One region of the Herminiimonas sp. Marseille-P9896 genome, then DNA from elsewhere that is predicted to be linked to it. Evidence: predicted binding sites of a transcription regulator. Region 1 holds the regulator's gene; each other region holds the start of a gene.
What was found. Region 1 encodes sigma-54, which starts transcription at its own class of promoters, with help from an activator protein. Its sites were predicted from a motif close to TGGCANGNAANCTGCTTT; they were not measured.
Positions count from the first base shown of each region.

Region 2: a site for sigma-54 is predicted at 2,004-2,021, ahead of H7U06_RS00345 (TorF family putative porin). Genes of this name have one in related genera too.
Region 3: a site for sigma-54 is predicted at 2,344-2,361, ahead of H7U06_RS11785 (ammonium transporter). Genes of this name have one in related genera too.

Region 1 covers NZ_CAJEVT010000001.1:585,351-590,498, forward strand. The annotation lists gene H7U06_RS02855 (pilus assembly protein) at 1-979, shown strand, start outside; gene H7U06_RS02860 (energy transducer TonB) at 1,027-1,731, shown strand; gene hpf (ribosome hibernation-promoting factor, HPF/YfiA family) at 1,819-2,172, opposite strand; gene H7U06_RS02870 (RNA polymerase factor sigma-54) at 2,277-3,746, opposite strand; gene lptB (LPS export ABC transporter ATP-binding protein) at 3,765-4,505, opposite strand; gene lptA (lipopolysaccharide transport periplasmic protein LptA) at 4,507-5,061, opposite strand; gene lptC (LPS export ABC transporter periplasmic protein LptC) at 5,107-5,148, opposite strand, start outside.
Region 2 covers NZ_CAJEVT010000001.1:68,597-73,744, reverse strand. The annotation lists partial or broken gene H7U06_RS16350 (YifB family Mg chelatase-like AAA ATPase) at 1-473, opposite strand, end outside; gene H7U06_RS00360 (Rid family detoxifying hydrolase) at 575-1,036, opposite strand; gene H7U06_RS00355 (aminoacyl-tRNA synthetase) at 1,104-1,478, opposite strand; gene H7U06_RS00350 (accessory factor UbiK family protein) at 1,609-1,848, opposite strand; gene H7U06_RS00345 (TorF family putative porin) at 2,081-2,821, shown strand; gene glnK (P-II family nitrogen regulator) at 2,848-3,186, shown strand; gene H7U06_RS00335 (ammonium transporter) at 3,197-4,600, shown strand; gene gshA (glutamate--cysteine ligase) at 4,828-5,148, shown strand, end outside.
Region 3 covers NZ_CAJEVT010000003.1:294,506-299,653, forward strand. The annotation lists gene H7U06_RS11770 (quinone-dependent dihydroorotate dehydrogenase) at 1-554, opposite strand, end outside; gene H7U06_RS11775 (arginyltransferase) at 635-1,384, opposite strand; gene aat (leucyl/phenylalanyl-tRNA--protein transferase) at 1,495-2,229, opposite strand; gene H7U06_RS11785 (ammonium transporter) at 2,411-3,613, shown strand; gene H7U06_RS11790 (NUDIX hydrolase) at 3,697-4,284, opposite strand; tRNA gene H7U06_RS11795 (tRNA-Met) at 4,426-4,502, shown strand; gene scpB (SMC-Scp complex subunit ScpB) at 4,668-5,148, shown strand, end outside.

The sequences.
Region 1 (5,148 bases):
TGTCGGCAAAGGTCGTTTGTATGTATTGAATGCAGGTACGGGTGAGCTCATCAGAAGTATCGCGACGAGTGCTGGTAGTGCAACGACACCGAGTGGATTGTCACGTGTTACCGCGCATGTACTGCAATCATCAACCGACAGTACTGCTATCGCCGCATACGGTGGTGATGTGTTGGGTAATGTGTGGCGCTTCGATATAAATAATGACATCGGTGCGGTGGGGTATGACGCGCAGTTATTGGTCAGCCTGACAGATTCGACTGGTAGGGCGCAACCGCTGACGGCGAAGCCAGCAATAGCGACCTTGAGTGGTAAGCCAGTAGTCTATGTTGGTACGGGACGTTATTTGGGTACCACTGATGTCACTGATAGCAGCACACAATCTTTTTACGCAATCAAAGATAATCTTGATACGGTGACGCTCGGCAATCCTCGCACAGGCAGCAGCAATTTTGTGGCACAGACATTGACTAGTGGCGTTTGTCCTGAGGGTACGTCGTCCACGGTTTGTATTGCCCAGCAGGAGGTGCGTACCAGCACCAATAACGCGGTGGACTGGACGACTAAAAACGGCTGGTACCTGGACTTCCTGAGTGGCGGCGAGCGCTCAAGTACTGATCCTTCGCTGGCTTTGGGTACGCTATTGTTCACGACGATTACACCTCAAGCCTCGACGGTCAGTGCTTGCGGACCTACTACCGGTACTGCGGCCAGCTTTGTTTATGCGTTGAGTTATCTGACAGGTGGCCCTATTAGCACGGCAAATGGTGTGAGCGGGATCAGTCTGGGGTCCGGCCTGGTGACGCGTCCGGTCATGATCATGCAGGCAGATGGTACGGTCCGCGCCTTGATCCGGACGTCGAGTGGTGCTTCGAGCGGTACTGATCTTGGGGGAACCAAAGTTACGGCGCCACCGATAGATCCATCCCCGACAAGCGGTACGCGTCGTGTTTCCTGGCGTGTCCTGAACGCACAGTGAGATGTGCGGGATGATGGCACTAGCCATCATCCCGTCAAGATTCTTGTATGAAAATGCCCGCCTTTATCCGAAAAAAAACCGCTACCGAGCGATTAGCGATGTTGTTGTCGCTCTTCGTTCATGGTGGTCTGGCAGTGGGTTTCGTTTACGCAGTACATGGTAGTGTAGGCGGAGGGACCTATGCGTCAGAATCGTCAGCGATGATAGTAGACTTGCTTAGCGTACAGAAGGAAACAAGGTCAGCAGGCAAATCCATGCAAACAGATATCAATGTCGATAAAACTGACATTGCTAACCATCGTACTAGCACGGCCGATGTCGTGGAGAAATCCGTGGCCTCAAAGGATCAGGCCGATCTTTTGCCGCAAGCACGCGGGTCAGCGGATGCGGCTGCTTCCTCTCTTTTTAATCTCATCGCATTACCCAAGCCATATTATTTTCAGCCCACTGAGCTGACTGAGCAGCCTGCAGTGGTGGTCGATATCTCTCCCGACTTGGACGCACTCTTTGCGAGTGGATTGGCGCAGATGGCAGTGTTGGATTTGTTTATCAATGAGAGTGGTGATATTGACGATGTGCTCATCGAAAACTCTTCTTTGTCCGAGTCTGCGCAGCAACTGATCAAAGACGCTTTCTCTAAAACCAAATTCAATCCCGGCAAAGTGGCGGGGATGCCGGTGAAAAGCCAACTCAAAATTGAAGTCGTGCTGGAAGGTCGCGCAGTCGAAAACATTGCGAAGAAAGCTGAATAAGTGAGGGGCCGTGAATATTACAAAACAAAAAAGGGCGCAATTTGCGCCCTTCATTTTATCTGACCGACTTGCTCGGCCTGCCTTGTATTAAGGCGTTACAGCATCTGACGCATCCGGCAATCGTTTGATCGCATCGTGTTGATGGTCTTGCTGTTTGGTTTTGTATTTGATCACTTGTCGATCGAGCTTGTCGATCAGTGTATCAATGGCAGCGTATAAATTATCTGCAATGCTTTCTGCATGCAGGTCCTTGCCTCTCACACGCAAGTTAATTTCTGCCCTTTGGCGTTTTTCCTTCTCGGGGAGATTGTCTACAGTCAGGATGACCGCAATATCGATAACGTGATCAAAATGTCGTTTGATGCGCTCCAATTTACCTTGTACATATTCGCGGATGGCGGGGGTCAATTCGAGGTGATGTCCACTGATTGTGAGATTCATACAGTGCTCCTATGAAAGTCACTGGAGGTTATGCGCGGTCTTGTGAAGTGACTACGCCGAACACAGCAACGTATAACTACAACAAAAACTACAAAGGACGATATCTACAACGACTTGCGCAGATTGACCGGTGGGATTTTCAGGGCTTCGCGATATTTTGCTACCGTCCGTCTCGCTACCACCATGCCTTGTTCTGCCAGCATGTCGGCAATCTTGCTATCAGAGAATGGAATTTTCGGGTCTTCAGCTCCTATCAATTGTTTGATCAGTGCCCGTATCGCTGTCGATGATGCTTCACCACCGGCTTCTGTTGCGACATGGCTGCCGAAAAAGTATTTCAATTCGAACATCCCGTGGGGAGTCAGCATGTACTTCTGGGTGGTTACACGTGAAATAGTGCTCTCGTGTAGTCCCAGTGTATCAGCTATTTCACGTAAAACAAGCGGTCTCATTGCGACTGCACCGTGCGAAAAGAAGTTCCTCTGACGTTCGACAATTGCCTCGGCGACACGCAGGATGGTGTCGAAGCGCTGGCGCATATTTTTGATCAGCCATTTCGCTTCTTGCAACTGGGAACCAAGCGATGCCTCGCCCTTGCTTTGCTTCAAGATGTTGGCATACATGCTATTAACGCGCAGCCGTGGCATCACGTCGTGGTTCAGCATGACCTGCCAGCCGCTGCGGGTACGCTTGACGATGACGTCAGGTACTACATAGTCGGAAGCATCAGTTGCAAAAATGGAACCAGGATGTGGATTGCATTGCTTGATGATGGCTTGTGCTTCGCGCAAGTCTTCGTCGTCGCAATCCAGTGCCTTGCGTAATTTATTGAAATCGCGCTGCGCAAACAGCGGCAGATGGTTTTCCACGATGGCCAGTGCCATGCGGCGGGTCACCATTGCGACCTTGGGCATACGCCTGATTTGCAGTGCCAGGCACTCGGCAGCGTCACGCGCACCTACACCCGGTGGATCGAAGCTCTGCAGCATCTTGAGAGAGATCTGCAACTCTTCCAGTTCGATTTCCAGTTCTTCCGGCAAGCGTGCATGGATTTCTTCCAGCTCTTCTTCCAGATAGCCGTTGTCATTCAGTGCATCGATGATGAGTTCGAGCAGGGCGCGGTCGCGGTGTTCGCGTACGGTGACGCGCATTTGTTCCAGCAGATGTTCGCGTAGCGTGGTTTCATGCGCTTCCAGTTGCGGTCGGCCATCATCGTCTTCCGGCGCCTTGGAGGTGCGTGCGACGTCGTCGAAACTCCAATCGCTGTCGCCACTCGAGGCTTCCGGTAAATCGGGGCCTTCTGAGCCGCCTTCACTATCCGACGTCTGGGCATTCGCTTCGACGCTGGCGCCCTCCGGTGCAGTACCGCTGGCACCCATCGCACCATCTGCCAGCAGGCGTACCGCGTGATCCAGCGGATCATCGGTACGTTCCAGCATCGGGTTGTCGGCGAGTATTTGTTCCAGTTCCTGGTGCAATTCAAGAGTCGATAACTGCAGCAAACGGATGGACTGCTGCAGTTGTGGCGTAAGCGCCAGATGTTGGGAGACTCGTAGTTGCAGGGATTGCTTCATAGATGTTTTTTCTTCCGCTTACATGCGGAAGTGTTCACCTAAGTAAACGCGGCGTACCGATTCGTTGGCGATGATGTCATCCGGTCGTCCGCTGGCCAGGACCGCACCCTGGTTGATGATGTAAGCGCGATCACAGATGCCGAGTGTTTCGCGCACATTGTGATCGGTGATCAGGACGCCGATGCCGCGCTCTTTCAGGAAGCGCACAATGCGCTGGATTTCAATCACCGCGATAGGGTCGACACCTGCAAATGGTTCGTCCAGCAGCACGAAGCGCGGATTGGTGGCCAGTGCACGGGCGATTTCCACACGGCGGCGTTCGCCACCGGACAAGGACATGGCCTGGTTCTCGCGCAGCTTTTCGATTTGCAGGTCGGCTAGCAGCGTATCCAGGCGCTGTTCGAGTAGCGCACCATTGAGTGGCTTGCCATCGACGCGCTGCAGTTCAAGGACGGCGCGGATATTGTCTTCTACACTCAGTTTGCGGAAGACCGATGCTTCCTGCGGCAGGTAAGACAAGCCCAGTTGTGCCCGCTTGTGGATAGGCTGGCGTGAGATGTCGACGCCATCCAGTTCGATGCGTCCGGCGTCGGATGGTACCAGACCCACGATCATGTAGAAGGAGGTGGTTTTACCCGCGCCGTTGGGGCCGAGCAAACCGATGACTTCGCCGCTTTCGACTTGCAGCGCAACATCGCGCACCACCTGGCGCGCGCCGTAGCTTTTTTGTAATCCGTTGACGATCAACTTGCTGGACATCTTATTTTGCCTTTGTATCTGCGGCACGCGGTTGGATCACGGCCTTGATGCGGCCGCCGCCTTGTTTGCTGTCGCCGCTTGAGGTGTTGTGTACGGTAAAGAATTCAGCGCGTGTATCGTAGGAGATGAATTCACCTTCAACTTCATCGGTAGGCTTGCCGTTTTCCAGGCGACGCATGCGTGCCTTGGTGTACAACTTCATGATTTCAGCCTTGTCATCGTATTCAATGCGTTCGGCCTGGCCTTCTATCCATTGGTCGGGGCCACCATCACGTTTTTGCTTGAAGTTCGCCAGTGCATCGGACGAGCCGTACAGAGTGATGAACTGATAGCCTGCAGGATCCTGCTTGACCACCATTTTGTTGGCTTTCATCAGGATGGTGCCACGTGTTAACACGACATTGCCAGTGAAGGTGTTGATCTGCTTGAGGTCGTCGTATTCCATTTTATTGGCTTCGACATTGGTGGGCTTGGTCGCGTCCGCTTTTTCGGCGTAGGAGACCAAGGCAGTGCCCAGGCCGCAGAGAACCAGAAGTACGGAGAAGAAACGTTTCATGAAAGTTCTCTAAATGATTGCGTCAGATAAAAATCGTCTATGCGCTTAGCGCGGATGTGCTGCCTGGTACACCGCATGGACGTTGCT
Region 2 (5,148 bases), 520 kb from region 1:
ACATCTGCAACCAGAGCGGCTTCATCCGCGTTCATGCGCGGCAGGATAAATGCACGTTGTTGGCGATTCTGATCACCACGATGGTGCATCGCATAAGTCATGGCAAGTGCGCCGCGTATCGGGCGTAGTTCACCGGATAGCGATAGCTCACCGGCAAACTCGTATCGTTCCAAGGTATCAGCAGGCATTTGCTGCGAAGCGGCGAGGATGCCGAGGGCGATAGGGAGATCGAAGCGACCGGATTCCTTGGGCAGATCTGCAGGAGCCAGGTTGACGGTAATGCGGCGTGCCGGAAATTCGAAGCCTGCATTTTGCAGCGCAGCGCGGACGCGATCCTTGGATTCCTTAACCTCGGTTTCGGGTAAGCCAACGATGGTGAAAGAAGGGAGGCCGTTAGCCAGATGAACTTCTACCGTGACTTCCGGTGCCTGCATGCCGCTCAAACCGCGACTTCTTAATACCGCCAAACTCATGATTGCTCTTGTATGGGTGGGAAGTGGTTCTGTTGCGATCGGGAGCCTGCGCTCCCGATGCTTGCTGTGGGCCAGGACGAGCTGGCCTGGTCGGCTTCCGTCTATCGCTTGGCGATGACGGCTATTTCTATGAGGACATCACGGGGAAGTCGTGCGACCTGTACGGTAGCGCGGGCTGGTGGATTCTTTTTGAAGTACTCACCATATACGCGGTTCATGTTCGCAAAATCGTTCAGGTCTTTCATGTAGACGGTGCTCATCAGGACATCGTCATGGCTAAGTCCTTGCGACTTCAATTTGGCACCGATGTGATCAAGCACCGCTTTGGTCTGTTCTTCTATGGTGCTGCCCTGGATGGCGTTACCGGCCATGTTCAGTGGCAGTACGCCAGACAGATAGATAGTGCCGCTGTGTTCCACCATCTGTGAATATGGCCCGACTGCCGGGTAGATATTGTTAGTCGAGAGTATTTGTTTGCCACCTTGCTGCGGCATCGCGCAGCCAGTCAAAAGTACGGCCAATGAAATGGATGCAAGCGTGTAGCAGCGTGTATAAGCCTTCATAGTGTGACTCCCCCTAGTGATTTCCTTCGTAGTAGATACACCGGCAGTGCGGTGCATGCTGCCATGGCTAACCGTGCAACGCGTGTTGCTTGTGATGCCTGGCATGCTCCAGATGAGCGATAGTTGCCTTGACGATGGCAAACATCAAGGCGCGCTCTTTGTTCGGGTGATCGGAAATGTGGACCACGGTATCGCCTATGTGTATGGCTTTACCATGAGGATCAGAAGGACTTTGCTTGTAAGTGATTGCTAACTCATATGTAGCAATCAAGGGGCCGCAGGCTTGCCAGTCGCGCGTCCATTTTGGGAGTTGTCTGCCGTTGTCCCACAGTGAACCGGCATTCTCGTAGAACTCTTCTACGTTGTGGCAGCCCAGCAAATGGGCCAGTTGGCGTTCTTTGGAGACGCAGCTACGGAAGTATTCTTCATCGCTCATACGCATGGCTTGCTCCTCGTTTTTGATTGGATGCCGATGCCGACTTTGAATCGATACTGCCTGACGCAAACGATAAGGACTGGCGGGTGGCCGGTCTAAATCGAGTGCGACATATATATAGTGTGCTTCTGCGACCTTACTTTTTCAACTGTGCTTCCAGTATTGCTACCTGTGCTTCCAGCGCTTCAAGTTTGGCGCGGGTATTGGCCAGTACTTGTGCCTGCACGTCGAATTCTTCACGCGTGACCAGGTCCAGCTTGGAAAAGCCCTGGGTCATCATTGCCTTCACGTTTTTTTCGATATCTTTGGCCGGGGAGTTTTCCAGCACCTGGTTGATCTTGTCTTGCATCTCGTTAAAGAAATTAGGCTTTTCCATGTGATCCTCTGATTTAAAAATATTTAGCACCATAACGGTGCGATTCGTGTGCGAGCGTGCTATAAAAGTGCATATTTCGATGTTTCTGAAGGAGATATGTACCTGTCGGCAACTGTAAACGATAAAAATGATAGTACAACCAGCATGAAAAAGGCTGGCATGAGTCCTGCTAAATATGTATCGAAGACAACCAATGTTTGGTTTCTACTTTCAAAACTTTAAAGGGAACATCATGAAAAAACTGATTATCGCGGTTGCTGTAATGGGTGCATTCGCCGGTAGCCTGGCGCACGCAGAAGACGTTATTCCAGAACATTCGTTTACTGGCAACCTTTCTGTAGTCAGCGACTATCGTTTCCGTGGTATTTCCCAAACCTTTAAACAACCTGCTGTACAAGGCGGTTTCGACTACGCACACTCCAGCGGTTTCTACGTCGGTAACTGGAACTCGAATGTAAGTGGCAATTCGTTTACCGATGGTTCGATCGAAATGGATCTGTACGGTGGTTACAAATTCAATATTACACCTGACGTAGCAGCCGATGTCGGTGTTCTGTACTACTACTACCCAGGCGCGCAAATCGTTGGCGGTAAAAAGTACAACACAACAGAAGTATACGGTTCGGTTGGCTACAAATGGTTCACGCTGAAATATAGCCATGCAGTGTCTGACTTCTTCGGTGCTCCGGATTCCAAGAATTCCAATTACCTTGAGCTGAACGCAAATTTCGAAGTAATGGATAAAACCACTTTGGGTTTCCATGTCGGACATCAAAAAGTGAAGAATGTAGAAAATGCTAGCTACACCGATTACAAGGTAAGCCTCGCTCGTGACTTTGGCTTTGCGACCATTGGTCTGGCAGTCGTTGGTACCGATGCTGACAAAAGTTTCTACTCGCTGACTAACAACGGTGGCAAGACCAAAAAATTGGGCGATACCACAGCTGTTTTGTCGATCTCCAAAGCATTCTAATTTTAAAAATAACGTAAGAGGTTCCCATGAAACTGATTACTGCCATTATCAAGCCCTTCAAGCTGGATGAAGTGCGGGAAGCCTTGTCTGCGATTGGCGTGCAAGGTATCACCGTTACCGAAGTTAAAGGTTTCGGTCGCCAAAAAGGTCACACCGAGTTGTATCGCGGTGCTGAGTATGTCGTTGATTTCTTGCCTAAGACAAAAATCGAAGCGGCTGTTGATGATGCGATCGTTGATCGCGTGATCGAGGCAATCGAGACTGCGGCAAGAACCGGCAAAATCGGTGACGGCAAGATTTTTGTCTATGACCTGCAACAAGTCGTCCGCATCCGCACCGGTGAAACCGGTAAAGAAGCACTTTAAGGGGAATGAGATGAGTATCAAAAAAATGTTCACAAGTGCCCTTGCTGCAGGTGCTCTGTTGCTGGCAGTCGGATTCTCGGCTCCTGCAATGGCTGAAGACGCAGCAGCTCCGGCTGCAGCGCCAGCCGCGGAAGCGGTTGTGGTTGTGACCGAAACGCAAGCGGCTCCTGCTGCAGCACCAGCTGCTCCGGCGCCAGAAGTGGTGCTCAATACGGGTGATACCGCCTGGATGTTGACATCGACGATGCTGGTTATCCTGATGACCATCCCTGGCCTCGCATTGTTCTACGGCGGCCTTGGTCGTTCGAAAAACATGTTGTCCGTGTTGATGCAGGTCTTCGTGATCTTCTCGACCATCACCGTACTGTGGTGCCTGTATGGCTACAGCCTGGTGTTCGCGGATGGTGGCTCCTTTGTCGGTACCTTCGGCAAGCTCTTCCTCAATGGCGTCAAACCAGACACCCTGTCCGGCTCGATTCCTGAGTATGTGTTTATTGCCTTCCAATCGACTTTCGCGGCTATCACTTGCGCACTGATCGTTGGTGCTTTCGCCGAGCGTATGAAGTTTGCTGCAGTGCTGGCTTTCAGCATCCTGTGGTTCACGTTCAGCTACATCCCGGTTGCACACATGGTGTGGGCTCCTACCGGCCTGTTGTTCGCTGACGGCGCACTCGACTTCGCTGGCGGTACCGTGGTTCACATCAATGCTGGTGTAGCTGGCCTGGTTGGTGCGTACATGGTCGGCAAACGTATCGGTTTCGGCAAAGAAGCGATGCCACCGCATTCGCTGACATTGACCATGGTTGGTGCTTCGCTGCTGTGGGTGGGCTGGTTCGGTTTCAATGCTGGTTCCGCGCTGGGTGCAAACCCGATTGCTGGCCTGGCATTCATCAACACCATCCTGGCAACCGGCGCTGCTACCCTGGCCTGGATCACCACAGAGTCCATGCTCAAAGGCAAGGCTTCGATGCTGGGTGCTGCTTCCGGTGCAGTTGCTGGCCTGGTTGGTATCACACCTGCAGCCGGTTTCGTCGGTCCTATGGGCTCCATCGTCCTCGGCCTGATCGTTGGTGCAGTCTGCGTATGGGGTGTGAGCGGTCTGAAACGCCTGCTGGGTGCGGATGATGCGTTCGACGTATTCGGTGTACACGGTGTGGGCGGTATTGTCGGTGCGATCCTGACGGGTGTTCTGGCTGCTCCATCGCTGGGTGGTACCGGTGCAGCAGACTTCTCGATCGCTCACCAAGTGATGGTGCAGTTCAAAGCTGTGCTGATCACCGTAGTGTGGACGGCTGTGGTTGCCTTCATCATCTACAAACTGGTTGATCTGGTCATCGGTCTGCGTGTTTCGGATGAAGCAGAACGCGAAGGCCTGGACATCACCAGCCACGGTGAAACGGCTTATCACTCCTGATAACAGTTGTAACGTGATGGCCCTGCGCAAGCGGGGCACCAAAGAAAGCGCCCCCTCGCGGGGCGCTTTTTTCATTTGCCGGAGCGTTTTGGGTCTTTAAAAACGCTTTCCAGCCCTAATCTACGTGTTCCAAATTGAGCAAATCCGCCTGCAATGCGGACGACGCAAGCGGCATTTCCCGTTAGAATCAGCTTCAATTAACGATAGTTTCAGCACATAAGGTTTATATGGTTCCGCATCTCGTCACGGCTTTGAACGGTCCGCTGCTCGATCTTGAAAAGAAAATCCTGACCGCTACCCCTGCCATTGAGCGCTGGTTCAGGCTGGAGTGGCAAGAACATACCCCGCCGTTCTACTGCTCAGTCGATTTGCGCAATGCCGGTTTCAAGCTGGCACCAGTCGATACCAATCTGTTTCCTGGTGGTTTTAACAATCTTTCGCCGGAAATGTTGCCGCTGGCAGTGCAGGCGGCGATGGCGGCTATCGAGAAATATTGTCCGGATGCCAAGAATTTGCTGCTGGTACCGGAAGGCCATACCCGCAATACC
Region 3 (5,148 bases), on a different contig from region 1:
GTGTTGGGCGATGAGATGTTGACCGTCACGTAGCTGGCGTATGGGTACACCTTCTCCAGGCAGATCAGGTAATCATCGACTGCGCGCTCGATCGGTGTATCGGCGTTCTTGCCGATGTTCAGGCCAAGTACACCTTCCTTGTTTTGATAAAACTTCGAAGCCCTGACGTTGGCAACGAAAGCATCTGCGCCGCCATTGTTGAAGCCCATGCGGTTGATGATGGCGTTTGCCTGCGGCAGGCGGAACATGCGTGGCATCGCGTTGCCAGGTTGCGCGCGTGGAGTGACGGTGCCGACCTCGATCGAACCGAATCCCAGCGTCGCCAGGCCATCGATATAGGCGCCGTCCTTGTCCAGGCCAGCAGCCAGGCCGACTGGATTCGGAAAAGTGATGCCCATTACGGTACGTGGATCGTGCGCTGGTTTGACGATGGACGAAGTCAGGCCCAGTGCAGCGGCGCGGCGTAGTGCTGGCAGGGTCAGGTTGTGGGCGGCTTCCGGATCGATGGCGAACAGGAAAGGGCGCGCGAGGGCGTAGAGAAGTTTGTCGGACACGGTAAGGATCAGGTTGGTAGATCAAAGGGCTGGTCAACTGGGCGCAGGCATGCGAACAGCTGATTTGCGAACCCTGTATTTTACCGCGTGGACGAGGGATCGACGAGCGGAAGCGGGATCCATTCACCTTGTTGCAAGGCTTCCAGCGGCTGGAAATTGGTTTTATAGGACATTTTCGGGCTTTCCTTGATCCAGTAGCCCAGATAGATGTAGGGCATCTGCAGCGCCTGCGCCTGGGCGATTTGCCACAGGATGTTGTAGGTACCGTAGGAAGCGTTTTGTGGTGCCGGATCGTAGAAGGTGTAGACCGACGACAAACCGTCGTCCAGCACGTCGATGATGCTGACCATGCGCAGCGTGCCGTCGTCTTCGCGGAATTCCACCAGGCGTGTGTTGACTTTGCTTTGCAACAGGAACTGCGCGTATTGCTCGCGGCTGTCCTGGTCCATGCCGCCACCAGCATGCCGTGCGGTCTGATAGCGCAGATACAGGTCGTAGTGTTCAGCCAGATAGGTCAGCTTGGTGACGGACGTTTGCAAATCACTATGCTTGGTCTGCGCGCGGCGCTGGCTGCGGTTCGGTACGAATTCCGCGACTTTGATGCGCACTGGGGTGCAAGCCTGGCAGCCGTCACAGTAGGGGCGATAGGTGAAGATGCCGCTACGACGGAAGCCGTTCTTGACCAGTTCGGAATAAACGTCAGCGTTGATCAGATGGGAAGGAGTGGCGACTTGTGAGCGCGCCTGCCGTCCATCCAGATAGCTGCACGGGTAGGGTGCAGTTGCGTAGAACTGGAGCGTGGAGAACGGTAATTCCTTAGGGTGCGTCATGATTGCGTACTTAGTTAAGTTCCGAATTCGCTCGTTCCGAATTCGTAAGTTCCGAGTTCGCGACTTCGTCGGCTAAATCAATATCAGACAGCTGTTCTAACAATAATACTTCAGGAGTTCGGAAACAATGCAATTGGCTGCCAATCTTTTATTTGCGGGCCGCCTGCAGCCTGGCGCAAGCGTGAAATAAATTCCGTACGTGCGATCGGTGCTGCACCCAACGAGGCCAAATGCGCGGTCTCTTGCTGGCAGTCTATCATCGAAACCCCATGCTTACCCAGGAAGTGTACGAGGTAGCTCAATGCAATCTTGGATGCATCGGGTACCCGTGCAAACATGGACTCGCCATAGAACATATGTCCTATGCTGACGCCGTAAGCGCCACCGACCAGTTTCCCTTCCAGCCACAGTTCGGATGAATGTGCATAACCCAGCTTATGCAGACCGACATAACCGGCAACGATTTCATCAGAGATCCAGGTGCCGCCTTCGCCATCACGTGGCTCCGCGCAGGCACGCATGACTTCCTCAAATGCGTGATCGAAGCGGATTTCCCAACGGCCATCGTGACTGTTGATGCTGCGCTGGATTTGTTTGAGTTTCTTTTTAAGGCTGTGTGAGATCTTGAAGTCTTTGACGAACAAGACCATGCGCGGGTCTGTGCTCCACCAAAGTATGGGCTGGCCTTCCGAGAACCACGGGAAAATCCCGTTGCGATAAGCCTCCAGCAAACGCCCCGGGGACAGGTCGGCACCCGCCGCCAGTAAGCCAGCTGCGCCATCTGCTTCCGTTAAGGCGCTGGAAACATTCGGGAACGGATCATCCGCTTCCAGCCATGGAATCATGCGGCTTCCCTGTTTTGGCTCATTGCTTCGTTCATTTTTGGTGCGTTATCCGTGTTTCTTTGAGGTAAGTAAATATTATCTTTAAAAATCAATGCTTTATAAAAATCACCAAAATGGAACGATTTTTGCTTTTATGGTGCGTTCGATTATCCGCTACGCACACATATTGGGAGATTTTTGCATGGATGCACTCAAACACGGCACAGACGCATTATTCATCATGCTCGGTGCTGTCATGGTCCTGGCTATGCACGCCGGTTTTGCTTTTCTTGAGCTGGGGACAGTGCGCAAGAAAAACCAAGTCAATGCTTTGGTCAAAATATTAGTCGATTTTGCTGTTTCGACCATCGCCTATTTTTTTGTTGGTTACAGCATTGCGTATGGCGTGAGCTTTTTTGGCAGTGCCGAAGTGCTGACTGAGCGTAACGGATATGAACTGGTCAAATTCTTTTTCTTGCTGACGTTTGCCGCTGCGATCCCGGCGATTATTTCGGGCGGCATTGCTGAGCGTGCGCGCTTCCATCCACAGTTATTGGCGACCGCTTTAATCGTTGGTGTGGTGTATCCATTTTTTGAAGGCATCGCATGGAATCAGCACTTCGGCATACAAGCCTGGCTGAACAGTACTTTCGGTGCCAACTTCCATGATTTCGCCGGTTCCATCGTGGTGCATGCGGTGGGTGGCTGGATCGCTTTGCCTGCAGTGCTACTGCTGGGTGCGCGTCGCGGACGTTATACCAAGGAAGGCACGATCGCTGCGCATCCACCGTCCAGTATTCCTTTCCTCGCGCTGGGCGCATGGATACTGACAGTGGGCTGGTTTGGTTTCAATGTGATGAGTGCGCAGACCATGGAGCAGATGAATGGCCTGGTTGCAGTGAACTCATTGATGGCGATGGTGGGTGGTACGTTGGCCGCATTCCTGGCTGGTAAAAACGATCCGGGCTATGTGCACAACGGACCATTGGCGGGTCTGGTCGCTGTATGCGCAGGTTCTAACGTGATGCATCCGCTGGGTGCCTTGATAACAGGCGCTATCGCTGGTCTTATTTTTGTCTGGGCTTTTGCGCTGACACAAAACAAATGGAAGATCGATGACGTGCTCGGTGTCTGGCCTTTGCATGGTTTGTGCGGCGCATGGGGTGGTCTGGCAGCTGGTATCTTTGGTTTGAAATCACTGGGCGGCCTGGGTGGCGTTTCCTTCATGTCGCAACTGATCGGAACCGGCCTGGGTATTTCGATTGCACTGGCTGGTGGCTTCCTGATTTATGGCGCGTTGAAAATGACGGTAGGCATACGCCTTGATCCGGAGCAGGAATTCAATGGTGCTGATTTGTCGATACATAATGTCAGTGCGACACCGGAGCGCGAAACGTATTGGTGATAAAGCTGGGAATAAAAATCATCGTTAAGAAAATGGCGACTCATTTAGTGTGAGTCGCCATTTTTGTTTGCGCGCGAAATCAATCATGTATGAGTAAATGCTTCCGGACTCAACATGGGTTTCAGTATGTCCATCGTGTGGAAACCATAAGAGCCGCCATTCTTGCGGTTGGCATGATCCTGCAGGAAAAATTGCAGGGTGTGGTGCACGGTAGGGAAGGCGATGTCTTCCCATGGGATATCTTCCGGCGCGAATAATTTGACTTCGAGGCTTTCAATTCCCGCTTCGAAATTCAGGTCGAGCAGCGTGGCGCGGTAAAACATATGCACCTGATGTACATGCGGCACATTCAATAAAGAAAACAATTCATGCAGGTGGATATTTGCGCCAGCTTCCTCTGTGGTTTCGCGGATTGCAGCGTTGCTGGTGGTTTCATTGTTTTCCATGAAGCCGGCCGGGAGCGTCCAGTAACCGAGGCGTGGTTCGATCGCGCGCTTGCATAACAGTATGCGCATGTCACCGTCTTCATCCCAGACCGGGATGGAGCCTAATACCATCTTGGGGTTCTGGTAATGGATGGTGCCGCAACTGCTGCATACATAACGTGGACGGTTGTCACCCTCGGGAATCAATAAGGTTACTGGGTGCGCGCACTCGGAACAAAATTTCATAAGGATTACAAATCGTTGAAAAGCCTGGTTATCCGGATCATTACAGACATGATTACAAGGTGAGCAGTGTATCACTGCATAAAGAAGCTGCAATTAAGATTGCTTTGCTCGGCGATACCCTATATAATTCATATCTTCAGACGCGGGGTGGAGCAGTCTGGCAGCTCGTCGGGCTCATAACCCGAAGGTCGTAGGTTCAAATCCTGCCCCCGCAACCAAAGTCTTACAAGTCTTATCAAATCCCGCCCATCATTACATCTCCTCTAAAACGGGCGTCGGATAGCAGTATCAACTGGTTCTCTAACCGGACAATCGATTCCAAAGATGATTGTCGTTGAATATAATTTCTGCACATTGCAACTAAACAGTCGTAAATATCGTAAATGAATATTGCTGAGGCGAAGAAGGTCCTCGAAACAGCGCTACTTTGCGCTCACGAGCCCCTGTCCATAAACGACATGAAGAAGCTTTTTGTCGAAACGGGCGAGACTGACGGACAGATAGGCACAGATGAAATCAAGCAAATGCTTGAAGAGTTGCGTGACGACTGGATAGACAAGGGCATCGAAGTAGTCAGTCTGTCGACCGGCTGGCGCTTCCAGAGCCGTCCGGAGATGAAGATCTATCTGGAGCGTCTGAATCCTGAAAAGCCGCCGAAGTATTCGCGTGCGACGCTGGAGACGTTGGCCATCATTACTTATCGCCAGCCGGTTACGCGCGGCGATATTGAAGAAATCCGTGGTGTCACGGTCAATTCGCAAACCATCAAGATGCTGGAAGACCGTGGCTGGATAGAGTCCATCGGTCATCGCGACGTACCTGGTCGCCCGGCCTTGTTTGCAACCACTAAACATTTCCTTGATG